DNA from 2 places in the Halobacillus trueperi genome. Region 2 is predicted to be linked to the other one. Evidence: predicted binding sites of a transcription regulator. Region 2 holds the regulator's gene; the other holds the start of a gene.
What was found. The regulator LexA, encoded in region 2, represses DNA repair genes until DNA is damaged. The targets are predictions, from matches to a motif close to CGAACATATGTTCG.
Positions count from the first base shown of each region.

Region 1: a site for LexA is predicted at 2,717-2,730, ahead of ruvA (Holliday junction branch migration protein RuvA). Genes of this name have one in related genera too.

Region 1 is NZ_QUAE01000002.1:328,818-332,397, reverse strand. Features, by position in the region: one part of gene DYE48_RS04305 (IS3 family transposase) at 1-46, shown strand, start outside; one part of gene DYE48_RS04305 (IS3 family transposase) at 46-932, shown strand; gene DYE48_RS04300 (YebC/PmpR family DNA-binding transcriptional regulator) at 1,238-1,990, shown strand; gene DYE48_RS04295 (BofC C-terminal domain-containing protein) at 2,071-2,640, shown strand; gene ruvA (Holliday junction branch migration protein RuvA) at 2,781-3,398, shown strand; gene ruvB (Holliday junction branch migration DNA helicase RuvB) at 3,417-3,580, shown strand, end outside.
Region 2 is NZ_QUAE01000005.1:113,277-116,856, reverse strand. Features, by position in the region: gene tkt (transketolase) at 1-227, opposite strand, end outside; gene DYE48_RS08495 (DUF896 domain-containing protein) at 407-640, opposite strand; gene DYE48_RS08490 (YneB family resolvase-like protein) at 726-1,385, opposite strand; gene lexA (transcriptional repressor LexA) at 1,685-2,308, shown strand; gene DYE48_RS08480 (hypothetical protein) at 2,355-2,579, opposite strand; gene glnA (type I glutamate--ammonia ligase) at 2,744-3,580, opposite strand, start outside.

The DNA.
Region 1 (3,580 bases), on a different contig from region 2:
TTAGAATACCTACGAATGGAGAACGCGTATTTAAAAAAGTTGAAAGCCTTAGTCGAAGAAGAGGACCGGCAGACAAAAGACAAAAAGCGCAAATCATCTTCGGACTAAGGCATGAGTTTCCTGTGAAGCAATTGGTGGACGTGGCTGGTCTTTCACGCAGTACGTATTATCACCAAATTAATCAAATGAGTAAGCCGGATCCAGACCGGGATTTAAAAGAAAAGATTAAAGACATATTTCACCGAGAAGACGGTACGTATGGATATCGTCGCATTCAGAATGAGCTTCAAAATCACGGAAGACCAGTCAATCATAAAAAAGTGTATCGATTGATGAAAGAGTTAGGTCTTCGCTGCCTTGTGCGCATGAAGAAATATTCATCTTATAAAGGCCGAGTCGGAAAAGTAGCTGAGAACATCTTAAATCGAAATTTCAAAGCAGAGAAACCGAATCAAAAATGGGTCACGGATATCACAGAGTTTAAGCTATTCGGCCAAAAGCTTTATCTCTCCCCGATTCTCGACCTTTTCAATGGAGAAATAATTACGTACACGCTTGGAACACGCCCGACCTATAACCTTGTTGGAGAGATGTTAGAAAAAGGACTCGAACGCTTAAAAGATACGGATGAATTACTGATCCATTCCGATCAAGGATGGCACTACCAAATGATCCAATACCGAAAACGTCTACAAAAAGCAGGCATCACGCAAAGTATGTCCCGCAAGGGCAACTGCCACGATAACGCCGTAATAGAAAACTTCTTTGGAATTATGAAATCAGAGTTCCTTTATCATAAAGAGTTTGAAAGTATAGAGCACTTCAAGCAGGAGCTATCAACTTTTATGGAAAAATACAACAATGGCAGGATCAAGTCTAAATTAAGGATGAGCCCGGTTCAGTTCCGCAATAAATATCAAGCAACAGCTTAACTACATAGTGTCCAATTATATGGGGTCAGTACAGCAGTCCGAGGAGGCTCACCGCGCTCCCGCGGAAAGCGAGCCATTCGCCGCAGCCCCATCCACCCAACAAACTTCTCGACACTGAGTCTTGCACAATGGGGAGCTTATCTAATACTTAAAATGGGATTGAACAGGGCCGGTGGATTAGAGAAGGTGTCGCTTTTAAGAAGAATGGGGATTGTGATATATTTAAGGATAGAGTCATATGCGTAAGTATACTTACGAAAAATACAAAGATTGATAAAGATTTGTTTGGGAGAGGAGAATGTCCAATGGCTGGCCATTCAAAATGGAGTAATATCAAGCATCGAAAAGGTGCTCAAGATGCGAAACGCGGAAAACTCTTCATGAAGCTTGCTCGTGAGATTTTCATGGCGGCGAAACAAGGAGGCGGGGATCAAGAAACCAATCCTGCGCTGCGTATAGCTGTAGATAAAGCAAGATCAAACAATATGCCGAAAGATAACATCGATCGCGCCATTAAGAAAGCGACCGGCGATCTTGAGGGTGTCAATTATGAAGAATATACGTATGAAGGATACGGTCCTGGCGGAGTAGCGGTTATGGTTAAAGTATTGACGGACAATAAAAACCGTACAGCTGCAGACGTCAGACACGCTTTCAATAAAAATGATGGCAATTTAGGAGAAAATGGTTGCGTTTCTTTCATGTTCAACCGCTCAGGTTATCTCGTCATCGACCGGGAAACAACAGAGGCCGATGAAGAAGAATTGATGCTTGAAGTCATTGAAGCCGGTGGAGAAGAAATGGAAACAACAGAAGAACAATTTGAGATTTATACAGATCCTGAATCTTTTTCTGAAGTAAAACAGGCCCTGGAGTCTAGTGGATATGCGTTTACCACAAGCGAAGTGACGATGATCCCTGAAACCTATACGGAACTTGGTGAAGAAGGCGTAGAAAAAATGTTGAAGCTGATCGATATGCTCGAGGATAACGATGATGTGCAAGAAGTCTATCACAACCTTGATGCTGATGAATCAATTCTAGAAAAATTATCGTGATCTCCCGTTGCTATGATAATAACTTCTGTTTCTGGACACACTAGAAACAGAAGTTATTTTTATTTAGGGGGGATCCTGTCATGAAACGATGGGCCTTGATTGCTGGGTTAACCATAGGCGTTGCCGTATTGAGTTGGTCGTTGATCGACCAAACTCCACCGAAAACCTTTCAAGATAACACGCCTCAAAGAGTCATTCAGGGTAAGGAGAAGCAAACAGAATCAGTGGAAACATTGGTGAAGCCTGAACCTTTGAAACTGACGGTTATTCTGAAGGAGCATTATATAGATGGTGTGACTGAAACGACAAAGAAAGAAGAAACCATTTGGTCAATGATGGACTTTTGGGCATCTTATGAAGGATGTACGGTTGAAGAACAGCAGTTGGACAGAGTGGTTTTTCAAAGGGAAGTTGAAGATATTTCTCCTTTGACAAAACAGACGGGGTATTTTGGGTTGACAGAGGATGGGGAGTTAGCTGTCTTTCAAGGCCTTCCTGATCAAGGGAAGGTCATAGAGTCTTTTAAACCTGTACCCATTAAGCCGTTGGAGACAAAAAGAGAGAATGAGTTGAAACAGGGCATCAAAATCAAGGATCATCGTCACTTTGAGCAAGTCGTCCGTCAATTTTCCAAACAAGAAGAAATATAACAGACGTGAAACAGCCGCAAATTGTTGTGGCTGTTTTGTGCCTTTTCTAAGGGGAGCTACGGCTTTTAAGCATGGGCGAACATGTGCTTGTATGTTACAATAGGAAGGATAGCAATAAAGGGTAGAGAGGGAATTTTACAATGATTAGTTACGTGAAAGGGCAATTGACGACACTCGATGAAGGGTCGATCACTATAGAAACAGGCGGCATAGGATACGAAGTGCTATGCGCGAATCCATATCATTTTCAAGATGCGATGAACAATGAAGTGAAAGTACATACGTACCACTATATAAGAGAAGATAATCAATCGCTTTACGGTTTTAAGAAAAAAGAAGACAAACAACTATTCGCTCAATTACTAAACGTTTCCGGGATTGGACCAAAAGGAGCTCTTGCGATACTTGGAACAGTCAGCGTACCTGAATTCGTATCGGCCATTGAGCAAGAAGACGATAAATACTTAACGAAATTTCCAGGAGTCGGTAAGAAGACGGCTCGTCAGATGATCCTTGATTTGAAAGGGAAATTGATTGTCTGGCTTCCTGATGAAGATAATGAGGACACCCTTTTCTATCAGGAAGATTTGACCTCGAAAGAGAAAAGGGCTGTAGTGGACGACGCCATCGAAGCATTAAAAGCTTTAGGTTATACAGAAAAAGAAGTGAAGTTTGTCCGTACAGAACTTGAAAAAGCCAAACATGGCAGCGTGGATGATTATGTTAGACAAGGGCTGCAGCTACTTATGAAATCTTAAGGTGAGGAGGGATGAATGTTGGAAGATCGTATGATATCTGGAGAACAACAGGATACCGATCAGGAGATTGAGCTTAGTTTACGACCAGAAACTCTGAAGCAGTATATTGGCCAGGATCAAGTGAAAAATAATCTAAGCATCTTCATTGAAGCGGCAAAAATGCGAAACGAGCCGCTTGATCA
Region 2 (3,580 bases):
AAGCTGTAAAGAAGCATAGATCCGTGTCCAGCAGATAGGACGAAACGGTCGCGGTCGAACCAGTTCGAGTTTTTCGGATTATGATCCATGAACTGAGTCCATAGCGTATATGCCATCGGTGCTGCACCCATCGGCATCCCCGGGTGTCCGGAGTTTGCTTTTTCTACTGCATCGATTGTTAAAGTTCTAATCGTATTGATTGATGTTTGTTCAAGGCTGTTTGCCATGTTCAACATTCCCCTTTCGTTTCAGGTATATGTACCATGTATTATCCTATAATGAAATTCATTTTGAAACAAGCGTTGTGCGAAATCTTTGCACAACCTCCTACCTAATTTCCCCCTTATTAAGGGTTTTAAACAAAAAAATCCGCATTCGAAAATTATCGAACACGGAGATTTAAAAATTAGTTCTTTTTTTCGTTTTCCTGCATTTGACGAAGCTTCTTAGGTGTCACGTCATCCCCATTCGGGTCGATGACGGTAACTCCTTTCAGCTGATTCTTGAAAGATTGACGAGCATTTTTCAAGTATTCCTGACGCAGCTTCTGCTGTTCCGCTTTTTCTTCCTTCGAAAGCTCTTCCTGCTTTGATTTATTCGCTAGTTCATTTATACGATTAATTTTTTCTTTAGATAACATAGATCCTTCTCCTTTACTCATAGTCTGGATCGTAAAAACATGAAAAAGACAAGAAATCCACAGATCCTTGTCCTTAAACTATATATTACCGTGATTCTTCTTCTTTTTCAAGCGATAGGTATTCCTTGTATCTGCGATGAACCGTAGCCTTCGATACATCATATCCAAGGCCTCTTAGTGTCGCAGCGATATCTTTAAACGTCAGCTCATTTTTCCTTAACCGGACAACTTCTTCAATAGGAAATTTGATTCTCTCACGACCTGGCGCCTGGTCCCGATTGGATAAATTGATTGATGGGTCATAGCCGCCCTCAACGGCTTTTCTCATTCCCCGGCGTATTTTCATATTATGTATTTTCCTCTGGTATTCCTCTACGATCCCCACAATCTGTAAAACCATAGAATCCGACTCTGATAACTGCAACTCTCCCTGATTTGATAAAGAATACACCTTAATATTCAACCGATTCAATTGATGAAACAATGCGATTTTCGTATTCCCACGTCCCAATCGAGTCTCATCCTGAATTAACAGAGCTTCCGCACGCCCGGAAGAAAAACATTCCAGCATACGGAAGATCCCGTCCCGCTCAATATCGTAACCACTCGCTTGTTCTTCAATACATTCCACAACTTCAAATTCGTGACTGTCTGCCATTGAAGTCAACTCGGTTCTTTGGCGGTTTAATGATGTCACTTGAGCTTCTTTTTCCGTACTTACCCTGCAGTATAAAATCACCTTCAATTGAATGTTCCTCTCTCTTTCTCTATTAAACAGCTGTGACCATAGAATAATAGAGAATGATAAAACTAACAATAAAAAGAATAATGTAGGTGTAATCCAGCTTCGATAATTTGTTAAACATACATAACCCCTCCGTTTTCATAGAACGAACGTTCTTAAGAACCTGTGTTCGTGTTTGTTACTTTTATTATATACGAACACAGGTTCTTGTCAATGGTTTTTTCGAACGCGTGTTTGTATTTTTGAATCATAAGTGGTACAATGTGGTTACTATAATCCTATGTACGAGGTGCTAATCTATGAGTAAACTTTCAAAACGGCAGCAGGAAATACTAGATTTTATTAAAGAGCAGGTTTTAATGAAAGGATATCCACCATCCGTAAGAGAGATCGGTCAATCCGTTGGTCTCGCTTCAAGTTCAACAGTACATGGTCACTTATCCAGATTAGAGAAAAAAGGCTACATTAGACGCGATCCGACGAAACCTCGTGCCATTGAAGTCATTGAATTGGAAGAAGATCACAGTATTCCGAGAAGTGAAGCCTCCTATGCTCCAGTAATCGGTAAAGTCACGGCTGGTTCACCGATTACAGCTGTAGAGAATATCGAAGAATATGTCCCGCTTCCAGATACACTCGCAGGATCTGATGACAACACGTTCGTCCTGATCGTCCAGGGGGAAAGTATGATTGAGGCAGGAATTCTAGACGGCGACATGGTCATCGTCAGACAACAGCAAACCGCTCAGAACGGCGACATCGTCGTGGCGATGACAGAAGATGAAGAAGCCACTGTCAAACGATTCTTCAAGGAAAGAAATCACGTTCGTTTACAGCCTGAAAACGCAACAATGGAACCGATCCTATTACAGGACGTATCCATTTTAGGGAAAGTCGTCGGTCTATACAGAACCGTACATTAATTGAAAGAGGCGAGTTTTGTTAAACTCGCCTCTTTCTTTATTTTTGTCATGCTCCATAACTTTTCCGGATGGAGGTTAAAGGAAATACAGACAATATATTATTTTTTCTGAACGTTCTCACTTGTTTTCGTTCATAGCAGTAAGCAATTACATATTCATCCTGAATGTCGACCACTCTAATCACCCGTTGAGACAAATCGCCTTTATGGTTGATATAGATCCATTCCAACTTCATCTTTTCGAGTTTTGAACGTTGGAATAATGCTTCCATTGGTGACACCTCCATAATAGGGAACGTTTGTTCTTACTAATATTATATGTAACACATCCACTAAAGTATACGACCAAAATCTTGAAATTTTCTTCACCCTATTCAAACTGTTTCGTGAGGCATAGAAAAACCCTTGAAGCTATTAGCTTCAAGGGTTTTAAGGTTTAATACGTCTGTAAATATTGTTCGCGTTCCCACGGATGAACCTGTGTGCGGAACATATCCCATTCAATTTCTTTCGCTTCAATGAAATGTTCAAATAGGTGTTCGCCGAGAGCTTCTACCATGATTGGATCTTGATGCAGCTCTTCCAATGCATCATACAAAGTAGCAGGTAGGTCTTTGACTCCGTGTGCTTCACGCTCTTTCTTATCCATAACGTAAATGTTCCGATCGACTGGAGCAGGTGCTTCCAGTTTATTTTCCACACCATCAAGTCCAGCAGCAAGAAGGACTGCCATCGCCATGTATGGGTTCGCTGATGGATCAACACTCCGAACTTCGATTCTTGTGCTCAAACCACGGGATGTTGGAACACGTACGAGCGGACTACGGTTCTGACCGGACCATGCTACATAACATGGAGCCTCATACCCTGGTACAAGACGCTTGTAAGAATTGACAGTAGGGTTTGTCACGGCTGTGAAGTTCGTTGCATGCTTGATGATGCCTGCTGTAAACTGGTAAGCCACTTCTGACAGTTGTTCCTTCCCTTTCTCATCAAAGAAAGCATTACCCTTTTCGTTGAAAAGAGACATGTTCGCGTGCATACCAGATCCGTTCACGCCAAACAACGGCTTAGGCATGAACGTTGCATGCAAGCCATGTTGACGTGCTATGGTTTTGACGACAAGTTTGAATGTTTGAATATCATCACAGTGCTTGACGGCATCCGCATATTTAAAGTCGATTTCGTGCTGACCTGGAGCGACTTCATGGTGAGAGGCTTCAATTTCAAAGCCCATTTCCTCAAGCTCAAGGACGATGTCACGACGGCAGTT